DNA from 4 places in the Streptomyces sp. NPDC002809 genome. Region 2 is predicted to be linked to each of the others. Evidence: riboswitches for the same ligand, from Rfam matches in the RefSeq annotation. Region 2 holds a riboswitch; each other region holds the start of a gene.
The links. Region 2 has a riboswitch for cyclic di-AMP ahead of ABT025_RS28700 (C40 family peptidase). Riboswitches for the same ligand answer to the same signal wherever they lie in the genome.
Positions count from the first base shown of each region.

Region 1: another riboswitch for cyclic di-AMP. It lies ahead of ABT025_RS29555 (transglycosylase family protein); the one in region 2 lies ahead of ABT025_RS28700 (C40 family peptidase).
Region 3: another riboswitch for cyclic di-AMP. It lies ahead of ABT025_RS00070 (M23 family metallopeptidase); the one in region 2 lies ahead of ABT025_RS28700 (C40 family peptidase).
Region 4: another riboswitch for cyclic di-AMP. It lies ahead of ABT025_RS15900 (M23 family metallopeptidase); the one in region 2 lies ahead of ABT025_RS28700 (C40 family peptidase).

Region 1 is NZ_JBEOVJ010000066.1:39,442-46,479, reverse strand. Features, by position in the region: gene ABT025_RS29570 (DUF501 domain-containing protein) at 1-152, opposite strand, end outside; gene ABT025_RS29565 (FtsB family cell division protein) at 221-709, opposite strand; gene eno (phosphopyruvate hydratase) at 828-2,108, opposite strand; gene ABT025_RS29555 (transglycosylase family protein) at 2,395-3,138, opposite strand; cyclic di-AMP (ydaO/yuaA leader) riboswitch at 3,143-3,314, opposite strand; gene ABT025_RS29550 (transglycosylase family protein) at 3,616-4,569, opposite strand; gene ABT025_RS29545 (cytochrome P450 family protein) at 4,675-5,988, opposite strand; gene ABT025_RS29540 (nucleoside triphosphate pyrophosphohydrolase) at 6,042-7,028, opposite strand.
Region 2 is NZ_JBEOVJ010000062.1:16,721-23,758, reverse strand. Features, by position in the region: gene ABT025_RS28715 (GNAT family N-acetyltransferase) at 1-521, opposite strand, end outside; gene ABT025_RS28710 (C40 family peptidase) at 597-1,643, opposite strand; gene ABT025_RS28705 (hypothetical protein) at 2,000-2,353, shown strand; gene ABT025_RS28700 (C40 family peptidase) at 2,427-3,608, opposite strand; cyclic di-AMP (ydaO/yuaA leader) riboswitch at 3,607-3,771, opposite strand; gene pcrA (DNA helicase PcrA) at 4,030-6,468, shown strand; gene ABT025_RS28690 (M23 family metallopeptidase) at 6,588-7,038, opposite strand, start outside.
Region 3 is NZ_JBEOVJ010000001.1:21,237-28,274, reverse strand. Features, by position in the region: gene ABT025_RS00090 (SHOCT domain-containing protein) at 1-103, opposite strand, end outside; gene ABT025_RS00085 (hypothetical protein) at 247-636, opposite strand; tRNA gene ABT025_RS00080 (tRNA-Met) at 1,129-1,202, shown strand; gene ABT025_RS00075 (PP2C family protein-serine/threonine phosphatase) at 1,457-2,578, shown strand; cyclic di-AMP (ydaO/yuaA leader) riboswitch at 2,850-3,003, shown strand; gene ABT025_RS00070 (M23 family metallopeptidase) at 3,015-4,190, shown strand; gene ABT025_RS00065 (aldo/keto reductase) at 4,353-5,297, shown strand; gene ABT025_RS00060 (PrsW family intramembrane metalloprotease) at 5,346-7,038, opposite strand, start outside.
Region 4 is NZ_JBEOVJ010000022.1:30,754-37,791, reverse strand. Features, by position in the region: gene ABT025_RS15920 (STM4013/SEN3800 family hydrolase) at 1-135, shown strand, start outside; gene ABT025_RS15915 (STM4012 family radical SAM protein) at 132-1,496, shown strand; gene ABT025_RS15910 (STM4011 family radical SAM protein) at 1,504-2,403, shown strand; gene ABT025_RS15905 (SGNH/GDSL hydrolase family protein) at 2,417-3,262, opposite strand; gene ABT025_RS15900 (M23 family metallopeptidase) at 3,445-4,392, opposite strand; cyclic di-AMP (ydaO/yuaA leader) riboswitch at 4,398-4,554, opposite strand; gene ABT025_RS15895 (tyrosine-protein phosphatase) at 5,028-5,840, shown strand; gene ABT025_RS15890 (DUF6126 family protein) at 5,952-6,128, opposite strand; gene ABT025_RS15885 (helix-turn-helix domain-containing protein) at 6,176-6,784, opposite strand; gene ABT025_RS15880 (aspartate aminotransferase family protein) at 6,893-7,038, opposite strand, start outside.

The DNA of each region.
Region 1 (7,038 bases), on a different contig from region 2:
GGCTGCGTCTCGACCACGTCCGGGTTGCCGCACGGGCAGCGGTGCGCGATCGCGCGCAGCCCCCGCGGCGGGCGCCCCAGCTGCTGCTGGAACGCGGCGATGTCCGCGTCGGTGGGCGCGGTGGACTCGGTCTGGGGAGGGGGCGTTTCCATGCCTGCCTAGGGGTTCTGATCGGACTGCTCGAACTGCGGTTCTGCAGATGTGAAAGGAATGCGGCGGCTCAGCCGCGATCGGCGCTGTCGCCCCGGTCGGCGCTGTCGACGCCGTCCCACAGGTTGGAGTGCCACGGCCGGCCGGACTCCTCCGGCTGTCCGTTGCGCTCCTTGACCGCGTCGGGGTCGACCACGGTGTAGCCGGTCTCCCCGGGAAGAAGGTAGTGCAGGTGCTCACGGGCCAGCCGCTTGATGTAGGCGTCGTCCTGGAGCCGCGCCTTCTCGTCGCGCAGCTCCTCCGTACGGACCTCGGCCTCCTGCGCCAGCCGCTCCTGGTCGGCGATCTCGTCACGCTGCGACACGTACTGCCGCATCGGGTACGCGAGGGCGACAACCAGTGAGCAGACGATCAGGGCCAGGAAGGCGGCCCGGCCGGTGAGCCGGGAGCGGCGGGCCTGACGGCGGTTCTGGGACCGGTAGACGCGGGCTGCGGTCTGCTCGCCGAGCAATCGCAGCCGGGTCGCGGTGGAGAACCGGTCCCGGTCCTTCGCGGCCATGTCTCCGCCTCCCCATTACGCACGTCCGTCCCCGCACACGGTACGGGACCGAGTGCGGGGACGGACGGAGGCCGGGGCACTTGACCCCGCCGGGCTTTGCGGGCCCTTGCTGTACGTGTCAGCCCTTGAAGCGCGGGAACGCCGAGCGGCCGGCGTACACCGCGGCGTCGTCGAGGATCTCCTCGATGCGCAGCAGCTGGTTGTACTTGGCGACGCGGTCCGAGCGGGCCGGGGCGCCGGTCTTGATCTGGCCGCAGTTCACCGCGACCGCGAGGTCGGCGATGGTGACGTCCTCGGTCTCGCCGGAACGGTGCGACATCATGCACTTGAAGCCGTTGCGCTGCGCCAGCTCGACGGCGTCCAGGGTCTCGGTCAGCGAACCGATCTGGTTGACCTTGACGAGCAGGGCGTTGGCGGAGCCCTCCTCGATGCCGCGGGCCAGACGCTCCGGGTTGGTGACGAAGAGGTCGTCGCCGACGATCTGCACCTTGGCGCCGATCTTGTCGGTGATGACCTTCCAGCCGGCCCAGTCGTCCTCGTACAGCGGGTCCTCGATGGAGACCAGCGGGTACGCGGAGACGAGCTCCTCGTAGTACTCGGTCATCTCGGCGGCCGAGCGGGACTTGCCCTCGAACTCGTACTTGCCGTCCTTGTAGAACTCCGAGGCGGCGACGTCGAGCGCGAGCGCGATGTCCTTGCCCGGGGCGTAGCCGGCTTCCTTGATGGCCTCGACGATGAGGTCGAGCGCGGCGCGGTTCGACTCCAGGTTCGGCGCGAAGCCGCCCTCGTCACCGAGACCGGTGGACAGGCCCTTGGTCTTCAGGACCTTCTTCAGCGTGTGGTAGACCTCGGCGCCCCAGCGCAGGGCCTCGGAGAAGGACTCCGCGCCGATCGGGGCGATCATGAACTCCTGGATGTCCACGTTGGAGTCGGCGTGCGACCCACCGTTGAGGATGTTCATCATCGGGACGGGCAGCAGGTGCGCGTTCGGGCCACCGAGGTAGCGGAACAGCGGCAGGTCCGAGGCCTCGGAGGCGGCGTGGGCCACGGCGAGCGAGACGCCGAGGATGGCGTTGGCGCCGAGCGAGCCCTTGTTCTCCGTGGCGTCCAGGTCGAACATCGCCTGGTCGATCAGCCGCTGCTCGGTCGCGTCGTAACCGACGAGCTCCGGGCCGATCTGCTCGATCACGGCGAGGACGGCCTTCTCGACACCCTTGCCGTGGTAGCGGTTGGGGTCTCCGTCACGAAGCTCGATGGCCTCGAACGCACCGGTGGAGGCGCCGGACGGAACGGCAGCACGGCCCGTGCTGCCGTCGTCGAGGCCGACCTCGACCTCGACCGTGGGGTTTCCGCGGGAGTCGAGGATTTCCCTGGCTACGACGACGTCGATGGACGGCACGAGGCATCTCCTTCTGGGATATGACGCTGGTGGTGCAGGGTCGCTTTGGCCTTGCGACAAGAGCCTAACCGGCCGGGCCGCATCAACCGGCCGACCGCCCGTCCCCTGGGACGAAAAAGGACTCAAGGGCGGGCACAGCCGGACAAAGGGCCAGAATTTTACTGACGAGTAACTACAACAGTTGAACGATCACGCCGAAACCGGCCGACCCCGGCCCGGCACGCACGGGGGGAAGATGCGCACCGGACCGGGGCGGCCGGAGTGATTCGGCGAGGAGAGATCGCGACTACTTCGTCAGGTGGAGCTGCTGACCCGGGTAGATCAGGTCGGCGTCCGTGACGATGTCCTTGTTCAGCTTGAAGAGCTGCTCCCAGCCGCCCTTGACCTTGTGGTCGGCGGCGATCTTGCTCAGGGAGTCGCCGGTGACGACCTTGTACTCGCCGTCACCCTTCTCGACCTTCTTGCCGGTCGGGGTGGTGACGGTCTTCGACTCGGCCTTGGGGGCGGCCGAACGCTCCGAGCGGTTGGTGGCGGGGGCCTCGGCGCGCTCGGCCTTCTTCGGCTCGGCCTGCTGGACCGGCGCCGACTCCTGCTTCGGGGCGGTCTCCGTCTTGGCGGCGGAGGAGCCGGTGTCGACGCCCGGGTCGACACCGTCGTTGCTCAGGTTGCCGGCACCGGCACAGGACCAGGCGCCCGGGCCCTGCAGGTCGAGGAGCTTCTCGGCGACAGCGATCTGCTGGGCCTTGGTGGCCAGGTCGGCGCGGGCCGCGTACTGGGTGCCGCCGGCGGCGGCCCAGCTGGACTGCGAGAACTGCAGGCCGCCGTAGTAGCCGTTGCCGGTGTTGATGGACCAGTTGCCACCGGACTCGCACTGGGCGACGGCGTCCCACGTGGACACGGAGGCGGCGGAGGCGCCGGTGGCACCCATCAGGGGCACGGCGATGGCGGCACCGGTGACACCGGCGAGCGTGGCGATACGGACGGCCTTGGACGGGCGACGGTGCTTGTTGCCCTTGCTGTTGAGCAGCATCGAGACTTCTCCTCACCGACGCCTACGAGGTGAGCTGTCGGGTTCGGGCCAAGTGAGTTGCCCGGTCGCACGTCCTAGCGCACGACTTCACCCCAAGCCGGTCCTGGTGCGTCTTGCGACGACCGGGCCCGGCGCTTACCTGGGTCCCCCGCTCCTGCCTACGGCGCTTTACGCGTCTGTTCCCTTCGACCGACGGCAGGATTCGGCGTGACGGTCGACGGGGCCCGCGGTGCGAGCGGTTCCGACCGTAAACACACCCACCCCTCATATCCAAAGATGGACATACCGGATAAACAGCCCTTACTTGCATCCGAAGAAGCACTGTTTGCGCAGGTGGGAACGGCTGCGGCGGGACCTCCCGAACAAGACGCGCCAGTTCACGCGAAGAGACCCATGTCTCACTTGGTCAAAAGTGGGACATAGGCCTCTTAACTACCCCAACTTTTGGGGTGTTTTCAGCTGATCATCAGACCGCTCTCACTCGGCCTTCATGCCGAGATCAAGGCTCTGGCCAGGCAGGATGAGGTCCGGGTCGGAGCCCACCTCGGCCTTGTTGGCCTCGTACAGCCCGGTCCAGCCTCCCGGCAGCTTCTGTGCATCAGCAATCGACCAGAGGTTGTCGCCGGCGCGGACGGTGTACGTGCCGTCAGATGCCGGGGCGCCGGTGTCGCGTGCGCCACCGTCACCTCGCGAGGCGTGCCGCCCCGCATCCCGGTCGCCGCCGCCGCTCCGGGTCCCCTCGGGGGCCGGAGCGCCCCGGTGCTTGCCACCCTTCTCCTGCCCCCCGGAGGGGTCCTCCTCGGCGCCGGAGGCGTCCCCGGAGGGCGACGTGGAGGGCGTGGCGGAGGGTGCGGCCGACGGCGAGGCGGACGCGTCCGGCTTCCCGTTCCCGCCCTCCGTGTCGTCCGTGGCCCCGTCCGCGGGCGTCGTCGCGTCCGAGGACGCGTCGTCCGACGCGGCGGCGTCCCCGGAGGGGTCGCCCGCCTCGGACGGGTCCGTACTGCCGGCGGTGTCGTCGGCCGGGGCGCTGCCCGGGTCCACACCCGGCAGGCCGCTGTCCACGACGAGGCCCGAGATGACCGCACAGCTGGGCCACGCCTTCGGGCCCTGGTCCTCCAGGACCTTCTCCGCCACGGCGATCTGCTGCGAGCGGCTGGCGAGGTCCGCGCGCTCCGCGTACGAGTCACCGCCGTACGACTTCCAGACCTCCTGCGAGAACTGCAGGCCGCCGTAGTAGCCGTTGCCGAGGTCGGCGCTCCACATGCCGCCGCTCTCGCACTCGGCCACCCGGTCCCAGGTCGAGGCGTCGGCTGCGTGCGCGCCTGCCGCGCCGAGCAGCGGGATGGCGATGGCCGAACCGGTCACGCCTGCGGCGACGATGATCGCGGGTGCCTGCCGAGGGCGACGGTGTCTGCCGTTCGCGGAGCCCATGGGGATGCCTTCCGTGTGACTGACGAGTGACTGGTGAGTCGAACGGTGAACCTAGCGGGACTCGAACGTGTGTCACAAGTCGATGCAGCAGAGATCACGTGAAAGTCACAGAGTTGACAGAGTGTCACCTTCATCGGACACCGGCCCCGGGGTGAACTCCACGGGCAGCGTGCGCAGTCCGCGCATGATGAGCCCGCCACGCCACCGCAAATCGGCAGGTTCTCCCGCAAGTCGCAGGTCCGGAAGGCGTTTCAGGAGCGTGGCGAGGGCGGCCTGCCCCTCCAGCCGGGCAAGCGGTGCTCCCAGGCAGTAGTGGATTCCGTGACCGTAGCCGAGGTGCTGATTGTCACGCCGCGAGAGGTCCAACGTGTCCGGCCTGCGGAAGCGTTCCGGGTCCCGGTCGGCGGCCGCCAGCACGACGAGCACCGGGTCACCCTCGGCCACCCTCTGCCCGCCGATCGTCAGCGGCTCGATGGCGTACCGCCAGGTCGCCAGCTCCACCGGACCGTCGTACCGCAGCAGTTCCTCGACACCCGTGGCCAACAGCTCCGTCTCCCCCGCGGCCAGGGAACGCTGGAGCTGCGCCCGCTGCTCCGGGTGACCCAACAGGGTGTGGATGCTGTTGCCGATCAAGTTGACTGTGGTCTCAAAACCGGCGAAGAGGAGGATAAAGGCCATCGCGGCGGCCTCGTTCTCCGTCAGGTGCTCGCCGTGGTCGCTCGCCCGGATCAGCCCCGAGATCAGGTCGTCCCCCGGGTTCTCGCGCTTGCGGTGGATCAGTTCCAGGAGATAGCCACGCATCTTCTTCACGGAACGGGCCACCCCGCCGCGCGGGCCGCCGCCGTGGCGGATCATCATGCCCGCCCAGTCCCGGAAGTCGTCCTGGTCCTCGCTCGGAACGCCCAGCAGGTCGCAGATCGCGTAGATGGGGAGCGGGAAGGCGAACTCGTGGATGAGGTCCGCCTCCCCCTTCTCGACGAAACCGTCGATGAGCCGGTCGGTCAGCTCCTGCACACGCGGGGCGAACTCCGCGATGCGACGCGGAGTGAACGCCTTGGACACGAGGCGGCGCAGCCGGGTGTGGTCGGGCGGGTCGATGTTCAGCAGATGTGTCATCAACTCCGCCTTGCGCTCGCCCGGGATCCCCGTCTTCCCCTTGGTGTGCGCGGACCCGGCGTGGTGTGCCGGGTTCTTGGACAGCCGGCTGTCGGCGAGGGCCTCCCTGGCGTCCGCGTACCGCGTCACCAGCCAGGCCTCGACCCCGCTGGGCAGCGTGGTGCGGTGCACGGGACTGTGCTCGCGCAGCCAGGCGTAGGCGGGGTACGGATCGGTGGCGAACTCCCACGTGAAGAGTTCGGGCGCGGCGGGGGCCGTGTGGGCGGGGCAGCCGGTGGGGATGCGGTCGGAGCTGTCGTTCACCCCACGACGTTATCCGCTGCCGTCCGGCCGGCCCCGGCTGAGGCCCTCCGTCGCTACCCGACGCCCTCCGCCGCCCTGATGGCGTCCCGGTAGGCGCGGCCCGCTGCCCGCAGGGCGGCCTCCGGGTCGATGCCGTCCTCCTGGGCGCGCACGGCAAGGGCGAGGAGCCGGTAGCCGATGCCGTCGCCCTCGTCGCCGCCCTTGCTGTCGCCCTCGGGGAGTGCCACGTCGAGTCCGGCGGTACGGACCCGGCTTGCCAGCTTCGCGGCGAGGGCCAGGCCGGGCTGGCCGAGCGGCACCCCGTCGGTGACGGACTCGCGCTGCTTCTCGATCGCCTTCGTCCGCAGCCAGTGCGCGTGGACGTCCTCCGGCGTCTCGGCGGTCTCGTCGCCGAAGACGTGCGGATGGCGGTGGATCAGCTTCTCGACGAGCGTGGCCGCGACGTCGTCGACGGAGAACGACTCGTCCTCGTCCTCTTCCGCGATGCGCGCGTGGAAGACGACCTGGAGCAGTACGTCGCCGAGCTCCTCACGCAGTTCCTCGCGGTTGCCGTCCTCGATCGCCTCGACGAGTTCGTACGCCTCCTCGATGGCGTACTTGGCGAGGCCCTTGTGGGTCTTCTGCGAGGTCCAGGGGCATTCGATCCGGATCCGGTCCATGACCTGGACGAGGTCGAGGAGCCGGGCGCCGGGAAGATCGTACGAACCGGGGAGCAGCTCCAGGTTCGGCATCTGCACCCGTCCCGAGCCGGCCAGCCGGGCCAGTCCGTCGGTCAGCGGCTGGTTGCCCTCGCCGCCGGTGAGGACGACGACCGTCCGGCCGCCCGCGCACGCGCCCACGAGCTCCTGCGCGTCGGGCACACCGGGCGTGACGGTGATGCCCGCCTCGCGCAGATACGGCAGCTGCGGCTGGTCCTGCTCCCCGCAGTGCACCCGGTCGGCGGCGTGCAGTGTCTGCCAGGCGGGCCAGGACAGCAGTCCGGGCGCGACGCGGTGGCTGGCGGTGAGCAGGACGATGCGGCCGGGGTCTTCAGCGTTCACACCGCCGAAT
Region 2 (7,038 bases):
GCGCCCGCCGGTGTGCCCCCGACGGTCGCGAGGGCGGCGACCCCGCCGTCCGTCGCGGCGGTGCGCAGCCACTGGGCGGTACCGGCCTCGGGCTCGCCCGTCCCGCCGTAGCCCAGGTGCTGGACGAGGGCCGCGGCGTCGAACTCCGCGTCGGTGGCGGGCTCCGCCATCACCAGGCCGTCCACCGGCTTCGGCGGCAGCAGATTGCCGGGCGCGCAGGCCAGGAGCGGGGCGCGGTTCTCCACGGTGAACCCGGCGGCCAGCAGTGCGGGTTCGACGGCCGGCGCCCAGGTGGGCAGGAACTCCAGGCGCGGCATCCGGTCCAGCCCGCGAAACGCCGCGACCAGGGCGTCGAGTTCGGCGGGCGCCGGCTCGGCTCCCTGGTCGGGGATCGCGTAATTGGCGTACTTGAGGGACCAGTTCGGGTTGTAGCGGATCACGAACGGGCCGACCCGGACATGGTCCGGGGAGCGGAGCGTGAGCGTACGGGCATGGTTCTGGACGTCTGCGTCCATGGGCATGTGCGGTTGTCCTTCTGGCCGTTCGGGTCGGAAGCCGGGAGCTTAGCCCGACCGGCACCCGGGGCGGCGCCGGGCTCATGCCACCCGGGTCGCTCCCGCGAAGGGCATCTGGTCGATCGGTGCGACGCGGACCGGGGCTCCCGGGCGCGGTGCGTGGATCATCTGGCCGTTGCCGATGTAGAGGCCGACGTGGGTGATGCCCGAGTAGAAGAACACCAGGTCCCCAGGAGCGAGTTCGGAACGTGAGACGCGCTTGCCCGCGTTGATCTGGGTGTACGTGGTCCGGGGGAGCGAGAGGCCGGCGGAGCGGTAGGCGGCCTGGGTGAGGCCGGAGCAGTCGAACGAGGAGGGGCCGGTGGCGCCCCACACGTACGGCTTGCCGAGCGCGGTGTACGCGAAGGCGACAGCTTCCGCGGCGCGGGCGTTGGGTGCCCGGACCGCGCCGCGCGGGGCGCTGCGGTCGGCGTGGGCGTCGCCGCGGCCGCCCTCGGAGGCGTCGTAGGAGGCGCGCTCGGCGGGGGAGAGGCGGGCCAGCAGCTGCCGGGCCTCGGCGAGTTTGGTGCGGACCGTCGCCTTGTGCTTCCGCAGGGCGGCCTGGCGGGCGGCGAGCTCGGTCAGCCGGCCGGCGGCCTCGGCGCGGACCTGGGCCACGTCCGCGACCTGGCGCTGCACGGCACGGACCTCGGTGGCGCGCCGCTCGCCGGCCCGGTCCACGTACGAGGCGCGCCGGAGGTACTGGTCGGGGTCCGAGGAGAGCGCCAACTGCACGGCGGGGTCGATGCCCCCGGAGCGGTACTGCGCGGCGGCGTACGAACCCAGCGCGTCGCGCGCGGCGTTGAGCCGGTCGGTCCTGCGGGCGGCCTCGTCGCGCAGGGCGTCCACGGACTTGGCGGTGGCGGCCGCCTTCACCTTCGCGCCGTTGTACTGCTCCGTGGCGACCTCCGCCTCCCGGTACAGCCGGTCCACCTCGGCCTTCACCTGCGCGGGGGTCGGCGCCGGATCGGCGTGCGCGGATCCCGGCAACGCGGCGGCGGTCGCGGCCCCGGCGAGGGCGAGCGTCGCTGCGGTGCGGGCAGCAGAGCCGGTGTACGGGCGCTGCTTGGGCTTCCGGTGCGCTGCCACGAGGGCGGGCGTCCTTCCTTTCGACGGCCCGCCGGGGTCTACCGACGGGCCCGCCCGGCCCGGCGGCGGGCCGCCAACAGGGGGAGCGGCCCGCCGCCGGAACCTCGGCGGGGTGACCGGGAACGCCGTCCGGGTGCGGATCGGCGGTGTACCGGCCACCTGCACAGGGACGCTAAACCCGGGACACGGGAAAGAGTTGTAATGACGCCTATTGTCTTAATTTGGCGTTGCATTGTCGCCGGATGATCGGAAAAATTGCACCAGAGTCAGGCAATTGGTGCATCTCGCGGTCAAGTGGTCACTTAGGCCGACCGGGCTGCGGAGTGCTGATATGGCCGGGGCTAGGCTGCGGAACCATGCGTGTACTCATCGATGTCTTCGTCGCCCTGCACATCATCGGCATCGCCTCCCTGCTGGGCGGGTTCCTCACCCAGATGAAGGCGATGGGCGCGGGCACGGCACGGTTCGTCCCGGCCATGCTGCACGGCGCGCTGACCATGCTGGTCACCGGAATCGCGCTGGTCGGGCTCGACCAGGCCGACGACCACCCCGTGAACAACGTCAAGATCGGCATCAAGCTGCTGATCCTGGTCGTGATCCTCGGGCTCGTCTACGTCAAGCGCGACGAGGAGAAGGTCGACAAGGGCCTCTTCGCCGCGGTCGGTGGACTCACGATCGTCAACATCTTCATCGCCACGCTCTGGACCTGAGCCCTCGCTCACGCCGCTGCCCGGACCCATGGGGTCCGGGCAGCGGCGTTTTCGCGACGAGGGCGAGGAGAGGTCAGCCCGGTCGCACGCTCCCGTAGATCGGCATGTAGAAGATCGACTCCTCGCGCACGTTCGCCCCCGGCTTCGGCGCGTGGATCATCATGCCGTCGCCCTTGTAGATGCCGACGTGGCTGATGTCGTCGTAGAAGAAGACCAGGTCCCCGGGCTGCAGATCCGCCGTGGCGATCCGGGTGCCGACGTTCACCTGGTCCCAGGTGGTCCGCGGAATGTCGACGCCGGCCGCCTTCCAGGCCGCCTGGGTGAGCCCCGAGCAGTCGTACGAGGCCGGGCCGGTGGCTCCCCAGACGTACGGCTTGCCGAGCTGCGCCCTGGCGAACGCCATGACCTTCTCGGCCTTGGTCGAGGCTTCGGTCCCCGAACCCGAACCCGAACCCGAGCCGGTGCCGCTCCCCGTGTCCGTACCGTTCCCGCTCCCGGTGCCGGCCTCCTTGGCGGCCTCCGCGGCCTTGCGGGCGGCCTCGGCCTTCGCGGCGGCCTGCTTCTTCGCCAGTTCCGCCGCCTTGCGCTCGGCCTCCGCCTCCTTCTTGCGCTCCAGCTCCGCCAGGCGCGCCTTCTCCTCGGCGGTCAGCTTCGACAGCAGGCTGCGGGCCTCGGACAGCTTCGTCTGGACGTTCTGCTTGCTGGTGCGCAGCGTCGCCTGCGACTCGGTGAGCGTCTCCAGGCTCACCACGGCCTCGGCCCGCTGCTTGGACGCCTTCGCCTGCTGCGTACGGAAGTCCGACACGGCGCGCGTCTGGCGCTCGGTCATCCGGTCCATGAGGTGGGTCTGGTCGAAGAACGACTGCGGGTCGTCGGCCAGGAAGAAGGTGGCGGTCGGAGCGAGGGCGCCGCCGCGGTACTGGGCGGCGGCATAGGTGCCGAGTGTCCTGCGGGCCTCGTTCAGCTTCTCGGTGCGCCGGGCGACATCGTCCAGCAGGGTGTCCACCTTGGAGCGCTGCTTGGTCGTCGCTTCCTTCGCCTGGTTGTACTGCTGGGTCGCGGTGCCCGCCTGGCGGTAGAGGTCGTCGACCTTCTTCTGCACGTCCTCGATGCTGGGCTTGGGGGCCGGGGCGGCCAGTGCGCTCTGCGTGGACAGCAGAGTCACCGACGCCAGCGCGGCCGTCGTGAGCCCGACGGCGGGGCCGGTGTTGCGCACCAGGGTGCGCGGTTTGCGATGCGACGCCAAGGCCGGCATCTCCTTCCGTGGACCGCCTACCGGGTTAGCTGTCGGGTTCGGGCGGAACGGAAGGCTGCCCTACGGTCCTGGTGGGGGATTCGGACCGATTCACCCCGGTGATGCGTGTGGGTCCCCGGTTCCCGACTCCTGACGCGGAGCCCGGATTCGGCGTGGACGCCCGCTCGGCGTGGATCGCCTCTGGGGGTACGGGCCGCCCGAACGAGCACGCTAGCCAACTCATGGTGTCGTTGTGAAGGTTGATGTTCGATATGCCCGATACATTTTCGTGACCTCGACGGATCGGGGCGCTGCGGAGCAGGTGGGGCCGGAATTCCCCCACTCCGTGCGGTCCGCCGCTTGCTCTGTGTGTCCGGTCGCGAGTGCGTGGTTGGTCACTCGGGCCCGGAGTGTCAGTGCGCACGCCTAGACTCGGGAGGCGATGAGCAGCCTCTTTGACGACAGTTTCCTGGCCGGCCTCCAGCACACGGAGGAAGGGCCCCCGCCGCCCCCCGAGGACTCCGCACCCGAAGCGGTGCCGGAGGACCTCTTCGCAGGCGTATTCGACGGGCCCCCGCCGCCCCGCGACGCGTACTACCGCGACGGTGCCCACCGCCCGGTCGTCGACGCCGCCGCGCTGCTCGACGGGCTGAACACCGAGCAGCGCGCAGCCGTCGTGCACGCCGGGTCCCCGCTGCTCATCGTCGCCGGTGCCGGTTCGGGCAAGACCCGTGTGCTGACCCACCGCATCGCCCACCTGCTGGCCGAGCGCGGGGTGCACCCGGGCCAGATCCTGGCGATCACCTTCACCAACAAGGCCGCGGGCGAGATGAAGGAGCGCGTCGAGCAGCTCGTCGGGCCGCGGGCCAACGCCATGTGGGTCATGACCTTCCACAGCGCGTGCGTACGGATCCTGCGCCGCGAGTCGAAGCGGCTCGGCTTCACCTCGTCGTTCTCGATCTACGACGCCGCCGACTCCAAGCGCCTCATGGCCCTGGTCTGCCGCGATCTCGACCTCGACCCGAAGCGCTTCCCGCCGAAGTCGTTCACGGCGAAGGTCTCCAACCTGAAGAACGAGCTGATCGACGAGGAGACCTTCGCCGGCCAGGCCGCGGACGGCTTCGAGAAGACCCTCGCCCAGGCCTACGCGCTGTACCAGTCCCGGCTGCGCGAGGCCAACGCCCTGGACTTCGACGACATCATCATGACGACGGTGCACCTGCTCCAGGCGTTCCCCGACGTCGCCGAGCACTACCGCCGCCGCTTCCGGCACGTCATGGTCGACGAGTACCAGGACACCAACCACGCGCAGTACACCCTCGTGCGCGAGCTCGTGGGTCCGGCGGGCGAGGCCGACGCCCCGGGAGAGCTGTGCGTCGTGGGTGACGCGGACCAGTCGATCTACGCCTTCCGCGGCGCGACCATCCGCAACATCCTTCAGTTCGAGGAGGACTACCCGGACGCGACGACGATCATGCTGGAGCAGAACTACCGCTCCACGCAGACGATCCTGTCCGCGGCCAACGCCGTCATCGAGCGCAACGAGAGCCGTCGTCCGAAGAACCTCTGGACCAACGCCGGCACCGGTGCCCGGATCACCGGATACGTCGCGGACACCGAGCACGACGAGGCGCAGTTCGTCGCGGACGAGATCGACCGGCTCACGGACGCCGGGGACGCGAAGGCGGGCGACGTCGCCGTCTTCTACCGTACGAACGCCCAGTCCCGCGTCTTCGAAGAGATCTTCATCCGCGTCGGCCTGCCCTACAAGGTCGTCGGCGGAGTGCGCTTCTACGAGCGCAAGGAGGTCAGGGACGTCCTGGCCTACCTCCGGGTCCTCTCCAACCCCGAGGACACCGTCCCGCTGCGGCGCATCCTGAACGTGCCCAAGCGCGGCATCGGCGACCGGGCCGAAGCGATGATCGACGCCCTGTCGATGCGCGAGAAGATCTCCTTCCCGCAGGCGCTGCGCCGTGTCGACGAGGCGTACGGCATGGCGGCCCGCTCGTCGAACGCGGTGAAGCGGTTCAACACGCTGATGGAGGAGCTCCGCACGATCGTGGAGTCCGGCGCCGGACCGGCCGTCGTGCTGGAGGCCGTCATGGAGCGGACCGGCTATCTCGCCGAACTCCAGGCGTCCACCGACCCGCAGGACGAGACCCGGATCGAGAACCTCCAGGAACTCGCTTCCGTGGCTCTCGAGTTCGAGCAGGAGCGGGCGGAGGAGGAGGGCGCGGGCACGCTCGCCGAGTTCCTGGAGAAGGTCGCGCTCGTCGCCGACGCCGACCAGATCCCCGACGAGGACGAGGACGGCTCCGGTGTCGTCACGCTGATGACGCTGCACACCGCCAAGGGCCTCGAATTCCCCGTGGTCTTCCTGACCGGCATGGAGGACGGCGTCTTCCCGCACATGCGTGCGCTGGGACAGGTCAAGGAGCTGGAGGAGGAGCGCCGGCTCGCCTACGTCGGCATCACGCGCGCCCGGGAGCGGCTCTACCTCACCCGGGCGGCGATGCGCAGTGCCTGGGGCCAGCCCTCGTACAACCCGCCGTCGCGGTTCCTGGAGGAGATCCCGGACCAGCACCTGGAGTGGAAGCGCAAGGGCCCCATGGCGGCCCCGGCGGGACCGACGGCGGGCATCACCTCGTCGCTCTCCGCGTCCCGCTCGCGCTCCGGCCCCTCGGGCTTCGCGACCCGGCGGACCTCGGACAAGCCGACGATCACGCTGGTGGTCGGTGACCGGGTCACCCACGACCAGTTCGGACTGGGCACGGTGACGGCGGTCGAGGGCATCGGGGACCAGGCCAAGGCCACGGTCGACTTCGGCGACGAACGGCCGAAGAAGCTGCTGCTGCGATACGCACCGGTCGAGAAGCTCTAGCACCCGCGAGGGCGGGACGGCCGGGGCTGACGGGACGGCCGGGTCGACGGGACGGCCGGGGCGTTCTGCCCCGGCCGTTGCGCGTGCGCCGGGGCAGCCGGGTCAGCCGGTCAGCCGACTCAGTTCGGGTTGACGTTGTGGCTGCGGAGCCATGGCAGCGGGTCGATGGCCGCGCCGCCGCCGGGTCGCACCTCGAAGTGCAGGTGCGGGCCGGTCGAGTTGCCGGAGTCGCCGGAGTGCGCGATGACGTCACCGGCCTTGACCGAACCCGAGCGGATCCGGGTGCTGCTGAGGTGGCAGTACCAGGTCTCGGTGCCGTCGGCCGCGGTGACGATGGCCATGTTCCCGTAGGCGGTGTTGAACTGCGTACGGACCGTGCCGTCGGTCGCCGCCATCACCGGCGTGCCGTAGTCGACGGGGAAGTCGATGCCCGTGTGCACGGACATCCAGTTGACGCCCGCCTGACCGAAGTACGCGCTGAGCTGGTGATTCGCGACGGGCATGACGAACTTGGGGCGCAGGGCCTCCTTGCGGGCGGCCTCCTCCGCACGCTTCTTCTTCTCGGCGGCC
Region 3 (7,038 bases), on a different contig from region 2:
GGAAGATGTCCATGATGACCCGGAACAGGAGGAAGAGCCACATGATCCATAGGAAGAACCAGAGCATGGTCCAGAACAGGTTGAGCAGGGGGTAGTCGTCCATCGGTCCACTCCAGGCGCAGCGTCGAATGACTGAACTGAAATCAGTCATATCACCGCATTTATGCATGCGCCCGTTGGAGTTTTCCGCACTCCGCCAAGAGAGGGAAAGGTGGGCGGGCGGGGCGATGCGACGCGGTGTGGCGGCTACTTCTCCGGTACAGGAGTGGCGGAGACGGGGGTCTCGGCCGGGGTCGCGTCGGTGGAGCGGTCCCCGGGCTCGGCCTGCCGCGGAAGCGTGGATGCGGCCTGGGTCTCCGCAGCGCGTGCGGCCGCTGCGGCCTTTCGGCTCTGTATCAGGAGTCCGACGAATCCGGCGAAGAACCCGCTGAGCAGGCCCGATATCGCGTGGTTGACCGCGTTGAGCGATTCACTGTCCGGAAGGCCGATGACCGCGTAGTTCACGCCCGCGCTCATCACGGCCCCCACCAGACCGCCGATGGCCCCGCCGATGGCGGCACCGACTACGGGTGAGGGCGGAGTGGCCGGCGTGGCCGGAGCGGGGGCAGAGGGGGCAGAGGTGAGCGGTGCGGTCATCGTCGGGGGCCCTCCAGACAGGCTGCGATGAGAGGCCGGGAGCAGCCTGGCGGGCGCGGCGACATGCGCGCTCCGGGGCCTGCTCGCACGGGCAGCCCACCGGTCCGGGGGATGCAGCAGTCACCTTGCGGCAGAACACGTGTTCCTTGCAACACCTTCTCGTTTTCAACACTTTGACGACATGGCGAAGATCGTCCGGCGGGAGTGGCCTGCTGCCCGGCCGTCAAAGGCGCTGCGGGGGTGGTTTGTTCAGGTTTGCCGACCTCTATTTGCCACTCTCGGGCGGTGGTTGGAGCGGGGCTGGATGCCGCTCGGGCGTGGGTGTGGCATCGGCGTGGGCGTCGCTGCGGGCAGAGAGTGGTCATGGGCCGGTGCGCGTGGGTGCCGTCGGGCTGCTGTGCGGCCGTCGGGCCGGCCGGGGTGCCGTCTGTGGGGTGTGGGCGCCGAGTGGTCATGAGCGTCCCGAACATGCCGTAGAGTTGTGTTTACCGACGCGGGGTGGAGCAGCTCGGTAGCTCGCTGGGCTCATAACCCAGAGGTCGCAGGTTCAAATCCTGTCCCCGCTACTGAAGAATCAGGCCCGGCATGCATACAGCGTGCCGGGCCTGATTCGTTCGTACGCCGTCGGCCCGCCGGGTCGCTCGGCGCCGAGCCGCGTTCCGCGTACGTACCCCCATTGGCCGACGAGGAGTCGCTTCGCGACCCTGCTCCGGGAAGCCTGGGGTGGTGCGCGGTACCGTCCGCGGCCGTGGGGGTGCACCGGGCAGGAGACCAGCAGGTGGGGAAGCGGGAGACGCGGCGGAAGAGGCGTGCGGGTGGGGTGCGGACCCGCCGGTTCGTCCGGGCGCTGCCTGCGCTGATGATCGGCGGGGGCATGCTGTTCGACGCCCTCACCCCGCCCGCCTTCACGGCCATCCCGCTGTTCGCGGCGGCCCCGCTGATCGCGGCGCCGTTCTTCTCACTGGCCAGCACCGTCCGTACCGGCGCCGCCGCGCTGCTGGCGGTCGTCGCGCTGCGGATCTACAACGGCAACCTGTTCCAGGTCGTGCCCTCCATCGAACTGCTCACCGTCCTCACCGTCTCCGCCCTCGCTGTCGTGATCAACGGTGTCGTGCGGCGCAGCAACGAGCAGCTGGCTTCGGCCCGTGTCATCGCGGAGACCGCCATGCGGGCGGTGCTGCCGACGCCGTCCGACCGGATCGGCGGACTGTATGTCGCCGCACGGTACGAGGCGGCGCAGGCGGACGAGTTCGTCGGCGGTGACCTGTTCTCCGTCACGGACACCCCGCAGGGGGTGCGGCTGGTGGTCGGGGATGTGCGCGGCAAGGGGCTGGACGCGGTGGAGGCGGTGGCGGTCATCATCGGGGCGTTCCGGGAGGCGGCCGAGCAGGAGGAGTCGCTGGAGGGTGTGGCGCAGCGGCTGGAGCGTGCGCTGGCGCGCGAGTCGAGCACGCGTGGCGGCCTCGACGCGGTGGAGGGGTTCGTCACCGCCGTGCTGGCGGAGATCCCGCCGGGTGCGTCCGTGGTGCGGATCGTCAACCGCGGCCACCCCGAGCCGCTGCTGCTGCACACGGACGGGGCGCTGGAGGTGCTCGGGCCTTCGGTGCCGGCGCTGCCGCTGGGGATGGCGCTGGGGGTGTGGCCGGACCGGGCCGACGAGTGGGCCCTGCCCGCCGGGGCGACGCTCCTTCTCTATACGGACGGCCTCTCCGAGGCCCGTAACGCCGAAGGGGTCTTCTACGACCCCGCCGAGCGGCTGCGGGGCCGGATCTTCCCGGGGCCCGAGGAGCTGCTGTCCGCGCTGACCGATGACGTGCGGCTGCACACGGGCGGTGAGTCGACGGACGACATGGCGCTGCTCGCGGTCGGTCGGCCGGCCGAGGGTCAGCCCGACCGGCGCAGGACCGTGAAGATCGTCGGCCTGAGGGATGGCGGCGGGTGAGTCCGGGTCCGGGACCGTGCGGTGGGAGTGGCCGGCCGCGATGCCACCGTCCGTAACCGAAGGGCACCCCTCCGCATAACATTTGACGCAACGTCAGAAAGCGGGTAGTGGCTGAGAGGTGATCAACTCGTCCGTTTCCACCCGGTTGTGTCCCGTAAAGTCCAGGCCAAAGGCCTGAACGATCAGTGGGAACAGCTTGGAATCGGACCCCGGTGTCTATTAACGTTCGATAACGCAGTGCGGTTGTCCCAGCCGTCGTCAGTGGCGGCACCGTGCGCGAGCGCCGAATCCCGCAAGGGAACCGGGGAACCACCTACATGGGGTGAATCGGGCATCTCTGTCTTGTGATGAGACGGAGGAACCCGTAGGAGACCTTCCTGCTCCGAACCCGTCAGCTAACCCGGTAGGCGAGAAGGAAGGAAAGGAGTGCGCCCCCGTGGCGTCCAACAAGCCTGCCCCCGAAGCTCCATCCCGGTTCGTGTCCGAGTACGGCGATGACTTCGCGATCCGGCCCGGTACCTTTGTCGGTGCGGAGCACGAGGCCCCCTACGCGACCGATTACGGGACCGATCGGGGCAGCGGCTTCGGAAACGACTTCCGCGCCGACGACTCCGGGCCCGACAGGACCTGGGAGGAATGGAATCCCACCGAGGACTCCGTCCGTCCCGTGCGCGGCAAGCACCGCGTCGCCAAGCAGCGCAACGGTCTGGCCCGCAGCTCCACCGTCCTCGGCGTCGGCGTCATCGCGGCCGTCGGCGCGGGTGGCATGGCCACCGCCCAGAGCAAGCCGCCGGTCTCCATCTCTCTTCCCGATTCCATCTCGGACAATCTCCCCGACGCCAAGTCCCTCCCGGGCGTCGGCGCACTGTTCTCGGGCGAGTCCGAATCCGAGACCGCGGCGGAGAAGGCCGTCGCCGAGGTCGCTTCCGCCCCGCTGACGACCGCCGGCATCACCACCGCCGAGGCCGAGCAGGGCACCACCGACGCGGGTGAGGCCCTCCGCGCCCGCATCCTCCAGCAGGCGGAGCAGCAGCAGGACGCCGCCGACGCCGAGATCAAGGCCGCCGCCGAGAAGGCCGCAGCCGAGAAGGCCGCAGCGGAGGCGAAGAAGCAGCAGGACGCCGCCGAGGCCAAGGTCGCCGCGGAGAAGAAGAAGGCGGCGGAAGAGGCGGCGAAGAAGGCGGAGGCCCTGCGGCTCGCCAAGCTCGCGGCCAGCTACGCCATCCCCACCTCCTCGTACACGATCACCTCGACCTTCGGCGAGGCCGGATCGATGTGGTCCTCCGGCTATCACACGGGCCTCGACTTCGCGGCGCCCACCGGTACGCCGATCAAGGCGATCCACACGGGCACGGTCACGTCGGCCGGCTACTCCGGTTCCTACGGCTACCGCACGGTCTTGGAGCTGGAGGACGGCACGGAGCTGTGGTTCTGCCACCAGTCCTCGATGGATGTCAGCATCGGCCAGAAGGTGACGACCGGCGACACCATCGGACGCGTCGGCGCCACCGGCAACGTGACCGGCCCGCACCTCCACCTCGAGGTCCACACCCCGGACGGCACCGGCATCGACCCGATGACCTGGCTGCGCGCCCGGGGCCTGACGGTCTGAGGCCTTCCCGCACGCCGGTTCCCGGCGCGTGAAACCCCGGCAGCCCTGACGCTCACCCCCGACGTCAGGGCTGCCGGTCCGTCTCCACGGACGTACGGTCGTCAGCGGTAAAGCTGTACCGGTCATGGAATAGCGGAGTCCGTGGAACGGGTTGTCCCCTCTATGACTTCTCTCCGCAAGCTCGGCTCCTCCGGTCTCCAGGTCTTCCCGCTCGCCCTCGGGGGCAACGTCTTCGGCTGGACCGCCGACGAGGCGCAGTCCTTCGCCGTTCTCGACGCGTACGCGGCGGCCGGCGGCAACTTCATCGACACCGCCGACTCCTACTCGGCCTGGGTCCCCGGCAACGAGGGCGGCGAGTCGGAGACCCTCATCGGCAAGTGGCTCGCCGCACGCGGCAACCGTTCCGACATCGTCGTGGCCACCAAGGTCGGCGCCCACCCCGCGTACAAGGGGCTCTCCGCCACCACCATCAAGGCCGCCGCCGAGGAGTCGCTGAGCCGGCTCGGCACCGACCACATCGACCTCTACTACACGCACTTCGACGACGAGACGGTCCCGGTCGAGGAGATCATCACCGCCCTCGACCAGCTGGTGAAGGACGGCAAGGTCCGCGAGATCGCCGCCTCCAACATCAGCCCCCAGCGGCTGCGCGCCTCGCTGGAGTTCTCGGAGCGCGAGGGGCTCGCCCGGTACGTGGCGCTGCAGCCCCACTACAACCTCGTCTCCCGGGACACCTACGAGGGCGAGCTCCAGGACACCGCCGCCGGTGCCGGGCTCGCGGCCGTCCCGTACTTCGCCCTCGCCTCCGGGTTCCTCACCGGCAAGTACCGCCCGGGCACGGCCGTGGAGAGCGCCCGCGCCGGTAGCGCCGCCACGCACCTGGAGTCGGAGCGCGGACAGAAGGTGCTCGCCGCGCTCGACAAGGTGGCACAGGAGCGCGACGCCGAGATCGCGACCGTGGCGTTGGCGTGGCTGGCCGCGCAGCCGACCGTCGCCGCACCGATCGCCTCGGCCCGTACGGTCGAGCAGCTTCCCGCGCTGGTGGCCGTCGCCGGACTGCAGCTGACGGACCAGGAGCTGGCGGCCCTCACCGAGGCTTCCGCCTGAGGCCTGTCCGACCCTGATCCCGCCGTCCGCCAGGAGGACAGATCGTCCTCAGCCCTGTTGCCCGTACTGCGGCCGGTCGTACGGAGGGTTGGTGCGCGGAGGGTTCGTGTACGCCGGAGCGCTGTAGGGCCGGCCGGGGTACGGATATCCGGAGTGCGGGTACGGGGCGTGGCCGCCGTGAGGTGGGTACGCCCCGTAGCCCGGGGCCGGGGCCTGTCTCTGAGCCTGGCCTTGGAACTGTCCCTGGACCTGTGCCTGGACCTGTGCCTGGACCTGTCCTTGGTACGGCCGGCGCACCGGAGGCACGAACCGGGGGCGCAGGCGGCCCGTGGCCTGTGCCGCGTACACGAGGGCGGGGCCTGCCGTCCCCCTGCGCTGCCACAGGTGGTGCAGCAACTCCCGCTCGCGTTCGGCGAAGTCCGGGCCCGCGGTGCCGCGGCGGGCCTGCCGGCGCAGAAAGGCCAGCGAGGTCGCGAACGACTCGTACTCGGCGACCGCGCGGGCGGCCGCCCTGCCCTGGCCCTTCACTGCTTTCCGCTCCGCCCGCGCCGCGGCGGGTATGTGGGCGTGCGCGGGGTGATGGGCGTGCGCGGGAGCGGATGCCGGGTGGAACGCGTGACCGTGGGGCCCGCTGTGGGGGCCGACGGCCGCGGCTGCCGCCGCGCGTTGGCGTGCGACGTCCCTGGCCATGCCGCGGGCCCGCATCGAGGAGAGGGCGAGGGGCTCGGCCGGGGAAAGCCAGCCCGCCGCGGCGTACACCGGAAGCTCGACGCCGAGGGTGCGCAGCTCGCGCACCCGGGCCCAGACCGCCAGCCAGGTCACCAGTCCGAAGACCGGGACCATGAACGCCCCGTACACGGCGTAGAACCCGTACGGGCCGAACGCGGACGACCCGTTCCACAGGGCGTGCATGCCCATCGCGAGGAGCAGGCCCAGCAGCGGGAGCACGATGCGCCGGAAGTGCTGGTGGCGCGCGCTGCTCGCGGCGATCCCGAAACCGACGCCGGTCAGCACGGTGAAGAGCGGATGGGCGAACGGCGACATCACCGCGCGTACGAAGAAGGTCGCCGCGGTCACGGAGGCGAACCCCGAGCCCGTCATCTGGTCCTCACCGAAGGCGTTGCCCAGGTAGAGGATGTTCTCGGTGAAGGCGAAACCTGTCGCGGTGAAGCCGGCGACGACCACGCCGTCGACGATCCCGCCGAAGTCCCTCCGCCGGAAGAGGAAGAGCAGCAGGACGGCCGCGGCCTTGGCGCTCTCCTCCACGACGGGCGCTATGACCGTGGCGCCCAGCGTGTCCGCGCTGCCCGGGTCGGCCGTGGCGGTGGCGATCCACCGCGTCGCGAAGGAATTCGCGATGATCGCGACCAGGGCCGCCGCGCAGGCACCCCAGGCGAAGGCGAACAGCATGTTGCGCCACGGGCCCGGTTCGACCCGGTCCAGCCAGCGGAACGCCGTCATCAGCACCGGGACGGGCAACACGGCCAGGCCCAGGCCGACGAGGAACCCCTGAGTCCCCGTCTGGTCACGGACCAGGGCGAGGATCACCAGGCCGCAGAGTGCCAGCAGGGTGAAGACGGCGACGACGCGGAGCGTCCTGCTCCGCCGGAGCATGCCGACGCGGCGCGGGTGGTAACGCCACTGGCCCCGGTCCGGCGCGGCAGCCAGGATCTCGCCGACCCGGTGCTCCTCGAGCACCGGGACGGCCGGCTGTGACTGTCGCTGAACAGACCCGTCGGAC
Region 4 (7,038 bases), on a different contig from region 2:
TTCGCCGTCGTCTGCTCCGACCACGGCACGGCGTACGGCGACGACGGCTACACCGGTCACCGGCTCGGTCACGAGTCCGTCTGGACCGTTCCGTACGCGCATTTCTTCCTGGAACCGGGGGCCACCGCACGATGACCAGTCCGCACACCACCCGCCCGTACCGGAGTTACGTCTACGCCTATCCGCACAAGACGGCGTACGAGAAGCTCTCCGGCCACCCCGGCGGGCGGCCCGCGCTGAGAGACCTGTGGGCGGGCGAGCAGAAGGACGCGCTCTCGCTCTACCTCCACATACCCTTCTGCGAGGTCCGCTGCGGCTTCTGCAACCTCTTCACCCGGATCGGTGCGCCCGACGAGCTCACCACCCGCTATCTCGATGCGCTGGACCGGCAGGCGACGGCCGTACGGGACGCGCTGGGCGACGGGGAACCGGTGCGCTTCGCCGCCGCCGCGTTCGGCGGCGGGACGCCCACCTTCCTGGCCGCCGGCGAGCTGGAGCGCCTGTGCGACATCGCGGAGAAGCGCATGGGCGCCGACCTGCGCTCCGTTCCGCTGTCCGTCGAGACGTCCCCGTCGACCGCCACTGCCGACCGGCTGGCGGTCCTCGCCGACCGGGGGACGACCAGGATCAGCATCGGCGTACAGAGCTTCGTCGAGGCCGAGGCCCGTGCGGCGGTCCGTCCGCAGCGGCGCGCCGACGTCGAGGCGGCCCTCGACCTGATCAGGGACACCCGCATCCCCGTCCTCAACATCGACCTGATCTACGGCATCGACGGCCAGACCGAACGGAGCTGGCGCACCTCGCTGGACGCCGCGCTCCGGTGGCAGCCGGAGGAGCTGTACCTCTACCCGCTCTACGTCCGTCCGCTGACCGGCCTGGGCAGGCTCGGGGCCGCCGAGGAGGCCGCGGTGGACGCGGCCTGGGACGAGCAGCGGCTGCGGCTGTACCGGGCCGGCCGCGATCACCTCCTCGCCCACGGCTACGAGCAGGTGTCGATGCGGATGTTCCGCCGCGCCGACGCCCCGCGGACCGAAGGCCCCGACGACTACGCCTGCCAGACCGACGGCATGATCGGCCTGGGCTGCGGCGCCCGTTCGTACACCTCCCGGCTGCACTACTCCTTCGACTACGCGGTGGAGATGCGCGAGGTGCGGGCGATCATCGACGGTTACACGGCCACCGAGGACTTCTCGCACGCCGAGGTGGGCCGGTTCACCGACGGCGACGAGGCGCGCCGCCGCCACCTCCTGCAGTCCGTCCTGCAGGCCGAGGGCCTGCGGGTGTCCGAGTACCGCGAGCGCTTCGGCACGGACCCGGTCGAGGACTTTCCCGAGGAGCTCGCCCGGTTCGAGGCCCGGGGCTGGCTCGACCGGGACGGGGCCGCCGCCGGCCTGCTGCGCCTGTCGCCCGAGGGGCTCGCCCATTCGGACGCGCTGGGCCCCGACCTCTTCTCCCCTGCCGTGCGGGCCGCGATGGCCGCGTACGAGCTGAAGTGAGCCCCGCATGGACCTGACGATTCTCTACCGCGGCCCTCTCGCGTCATGCGACTACGACTGCCCGTACTGCCCGTTCGCCAAGCGGCGCGACAGCCGGGAGCAGCTGCGGGCCGACCGGGCCGCGCTGGAACGCTTCACCGCGTGGGCGGCGGCGCAGACCGGTGACCGGATCTCGGTGCTCTTCACTCCCTGGGGGGAGGGGCTGGTGCGCTCCTGGTACCGCCGGGCGGTGGTCGAGATGGCCCGGTTGCCGCACGTCCGCCGGGTCGCGATCCAGACGAATCTCAGCGGCCGTACGCAGTGGCTGGCGGCGGCGGGCACCGCGGGCCGCGAGAAGATCGCGCTCTGGTGCACCTACCACCCGGGCCAGACACCGTACGAACGGTTTCTCGGCCGGTGCGGGGAGCTGACGTCCCTGGGGATCCGCCACAGCGTGGGTGTCGTCGGGCTCGACGGTCATCTCGACGAGGCGCGGCGGCTGCGGGCGGCCCTTCCCGACGAGGTCTACCTCTGGGTCAACGCCGCCGAGGGGCAGACCTACACGGACCAGGAGGCGGACCGGTGGACGGCGATCGATCCGCTGTTCCCGTACAGCCGCCATCCGCACCGTTCGGCAGGTCTGCCCTGCCGGACCGGTGAGTCGGTGATCTCGGTGGACGGTGAGGGTACGGTGCGCCGCTGCCACTTCGTCCGCGCCGAGCTCGGCAATCTCTACGACGGCAGCTACCGCACGGCGCTGGGACCCCGGGCCTGCCCGCTCGCCCTCTGCGACTGCCACATCGGCTATGTGCACCTGGAGACGCTGCCGCTGTACGACGTCTTCGCCGGCGGAGTGCTGGAGCGCATACCGGCGCTGCCGCCGCCCTCGGCCGCCGCGGCCGGTACTCCGGGAGCCCGGGGCGACTGAGGACAGCGGACTCTCAGAGCGGCAGCAGGTCGGGCCGCTTGGCCTCCACGTGGTCTCCCGAGGACTCGCCGCGCAGCCGGCGTCCGATCCACGGCACCAGGTACTCGCGTGCCCAGTGGATGTCGTCGCGCCGCACTTCGAGCGTTCCGCGCTGTGCCTGCGGCGGCCACTCCTGGTCCGGGTCGGCGGGCACGTCGAGGCCGAGGACCTGGGCGGCGCGCAGCGCGACCCTGGTGTGCCCCTCGGGCGACAGGTGCAGCCGGTCGTTGTCCCAGGCCCGGCGGTCCTGCACCGAACGCAGGGACCAGAGGTCGAGCACCGGGCAGTCGTAGCGGTCGGCGATGGACCGCACATGGGCGGTGTAGGTGGCGATCTTGCCGCGCAGATGGCGCAGCACGGGAACGTCACGTGTGTCGAAGCCGGTGGTGACCATGACGGTGCCGACCGACCGGGTCAGCTCGGCGACCGCGCGCTCGAAGCGCTCGGCCACGTCGTCGGGGTCGGTGCCCGGCCGGATGATGTCGTTGCCGCCGGCGCAGAAGCTCACCAGATCGGGGGCGAGTTCCCTTGCGCGCGGCACCTGCTCCTCGACTATCTGGTCGAGGAGGCGTCCTCGTACGGCGAGATTGGCGTATCTGAAGTTCCCGTGCGCGGGGGCCGCGATGCCCGCCGCCGCTTCGGGGTCCGGGAGCTGGTCCGCGAGGAGTACCGCGAACCGGTCCGCCCAGCCGACGAAGGTTCCGTCCGGGCCGGGGTCACCGACTCCCTCGGTGAAGCTGTCGCCAATCGCCGCGTACGACCCGATGGCGCCCTGTCGGTTGATGACGCCCTGCTGGATGTTGTTCGAATCGTCTGCCACAAGGGCATATCCTGCACCGCCGAATGTGACCTACGCGACCGTAATACGGGGTTGACGGGTGGTGAGATAGACCACCCGGTCAGTTTTTAGTAAAGAGGGAATAAGCAGAGGGACGGTGCGCCGCCGCGCACCGTCCCTCTATGCATTGCTCAGGTCCGGTTCACCGGACCGGTGTTGCTGGATCAGACGTTGATCCCGTGCGACGCCAGGTACGCGATCGGGTCGATGTCCGAGCCGTACGCCGGGCCCGTGCGGACCTCGAAGTGGAGGTGCGGGCCGGTGGCGTTGCCGGTGGAGCCGGACAGGCCGACCTGCTGGCCCGCGGTCACGGTCTGGCCCGCCGAGACGGAGAGCGAGGACATGTGGCCGTACTGCGAGTAGTGGCCGTCGGCGTGCTTGATGACGACCTCGTTGCCGTACGCGCCGCCCCAGCCGGCGGTGACGACGGTGCCGGAGGTGATCGCCTTCACGCTCGTGCCGGTGGACACGGGGAAGTCGATGCCGGTGTGGCTGCCGCTGGACCAGTTGGCACCGGAGGCGCGGTAGGCGGTGGTGTGGTTGCCCGGAACCGGGTGGACGTAGCCGGAGTCGTTGCTCTGGGCGGCCGGGGCCGAGGACTCCTCGGACGACGAGGCGCCGGAGGAGGAAGAGGACGAGTTGGAGGCCGTGGCGGCCTTCGTCTCGGTCTTGACCGGAGCCTTGGGCGCGGCCTTCGACGGCGTGGTGGAGCCCGTGGAGGTGGTGGAGGCCTGGCTCGCGGACTTGCCGCCGAGGGTCAGCTTCATGCCCGGGAAGATCAGGCTCGGGTCGTCGCCGACGACCTTGCGGTTGTCCTGGTACAGCTTCTCCCAGCCGCCCTTGAGCTTGTGCTGGGCGGCGATCTTCGACAGGTAGTCGCCGGAGACCACGGAGTAGGACGTGGTGCCGGCCTGCTTCTTCGCGACCGGCTTGGCCGGGGTGGCGTGCGCGGCGGCCGACTTCGAGGTGGCGGGAGCGGTCTGCTCCGCGGCGTTGGCACCGGTGGCGCCGAGCAGCGGAAGCGCGATGACGGCTCCGCCGGCGCTCGCGGCGACGACGCCACGGGCGATGGTGCTGGACTTGGGACGGCGGTGCTTACCCGATATGGGCATGAAGGTTTTCCTCTCCGGCGCCTACGAGGTGAGCTGTCGGGTTCGGACTGGAGATGTCCGGTCGCGGCGGGCGCGACTTCACCCCGAGCCGGCCGGTTTCCCGGTCGGCGGCTTACCTGGTTCCCCCGCTCCTGCCACGCGGTGAGTGGGTGCGAATTCCGGGCGGCGGCAGGATTAGGCGGTCCGTCCGGATTGACAGTGAACGTAAGCGAGCCGGGACGACAGAAACAAGCCACGGGTTCCACTTCGGATTCCGCTCCGGAAATACGACACGGAATTCCGGTCACACTCCGTGGATTAAGGATCTTGAATTTCCGCGCGGCGTCCGGAATACCCCACGGCGCCGCAGCCACACACCGTCACGGATATGATCCCGCTCACGAGAGGGTGGCCATCTCCCGCACAAACAGGGCATGTTCTACCAAAAGCCCCAATACGGACATGCCTCACTCATCGGCCGTGCCGCGACCAGGAGAGCCTTGCGCCCCGGACCCTCGCAGCCGGGCACGTGGACCGTCGCGCGACCCCGGAACAGGGGCGCGACCAAGATGATTGCCCGAGGAATCAATGTCGTATCGTCACGAGAGTGGACCCGCGGGCGACACGCGCCCGCGGCAGAGCCTCCAGGAGTGACCGTGACGCAGCAGCTGCCGCAGACCCCGTCGACGGAGCCCGAGCTGGCGGGTGTCCGCAACTTCCGTGACGTGGGCGGGCTGCCCACCTCTGACGGCCGCCGGGTGCGGTACGGGCGGCTCTACCGCAGCGGTCACCTGGCACACGCCACGGCCGAGGACGCCACGTTCCTCTCCGGTCTCGGCCTGCACACCGTCTTCGACTTCCGCAACGGCGCCGACCACAAGCTGGACGGCCTGGACATCGAGCTGCCGGGCGTGCGCAACGTGAGCATCCCGCTCACCGACCCGGCCGACGGCGCGGAGTTCTGGCGGATGGTGCGCGACGGCGACATCGACGAGCTGCGGTCGATCCTGGCCGACGGCAAGGGGTCCCATCGCATGATCGCGTCGTACCGCCGGATCATCCTGGACCGCACGGCCGAGCACAGCCGGGTACTGCACGCCCTCGCCGAGGACAGCGTGCCCGCGCTGATGCACTGCGCCGCGGGCAAGGACCGTGCGGGTCTCTCCATCGCGGTGTCCCTGCTCGCCGTCGGCGTCGAACGCGATGCCATCGAGTCCGACTACCTCAAGTCCAACGACGCACACCGCCGCTACAAGGTCCGCCGCAGCGACACCTCTCCCACCGGAATGTCCGCCGAGGTGATGGAGCTGCTCAATCCGCTCTTCGGCGCCCACCCCGACTACCTCGCCGCGGCCTTCACCACCATCGACGAGACCTGGGGCAGCACCGACCGGTACCTCGCCGACGGCCTGAAGATCACCCCGCAGACACGCGAGCGGCTGCGCGAGCGCCTGCTCGACGAGGCCTGACCGGCCGGGCGGCCCGCAGCCACCGGCCGCGCACCCCCGCGACTGCCGGTGGCGCACACCCACTGCAACCGGTTGCGCATCCCAGCTCCTACCGGTTGCGCACCCCCACGGCTACTGGTTGTGCATCCCCACGGCGAACAGCAGGTAGAGGAAGCCCGCGATGACGTGCCCGGCCACCAGATAGGCGAACAGCCTGATGACGAGCCCGCGAGGCAACTTCTTCTCCTGCGGGTCGTAGTTCTTGGGCCGCCCCGGGCCGAGCGGGTCGAAGTTCTCGGAATCGGACATGACAAGTCCTCTCTGGCCATCGGCGTGCCGGTGGCGGGGGCGAAGCCTCAGCGACGGTGGATCCCGCTGCCGAGACACAGCTCGGCGGCGGGGCTCTGCAGCAGGGTGTGGACGAACAGCAGCTCGGCACCCTCGCGGTCCACGGCCGCGATCCGGTGCGGGGTGAGCGAGTCGAAGTGCGCGCTGTCCCCGGGGGCGAGGTCATGGACCGTTTCCCCGAGGGTCACCCTGAGATGCCCGGCCAGGACGTACAGCCACTCCTCGCCGGGATGGACGCGCACCAGGTCGCCCTGGGCGCCGTGCGGGACCCGGACACGCAGTGCCTGCATCGCCCGGCCGGGACCGCCGGCCTGCTGGTACATCCAGCCGTCGGCCTCGGCTCCCTCGAACCTGCGGCCGCGGACGATCGCGTCACGTTCCGGGGGGATCTCGCCCAGCAGCTCGGAGACCGTCGTACCGTAGATTCTGGCAAGTCCGAGCAGCATGGGCAGCGACGGCTGGCGCCGGCCCGTTTCGAGCCGGGACAGGTGGGCGGGCGAGAGCCCGGCCCGCTGGGCGGCCGTCTCCAGGGTGAGACCACGGCTGCGGCGCAGGTCGCGCAGGCGGGGCGCGACCCCGGGCAGCTCGTCGGCCACCCCTCCTTCTGGAGGATTCATGCTTCCATTGGGCCAGGAACTTTCCTCGGAGGCAAATTTCTTGCCTCCGAGGCAAAAGCCGGAAGCCCCGGTCCGCCACCCGGGCCCGGCCGACGGATCCGCTGCTGATCAGCGGTTGGCGACGGCCTGCTTCACCAGGGTCCGCCCGAAGTCCCACATCAGCCCGCCGCCACTGTGCGCGTCGTCCATCACGGCCGTGAAGGCACTCACAAAGCGGTCCACGTCCGCGTCGTCGATCACCAGCGGCGGAATCA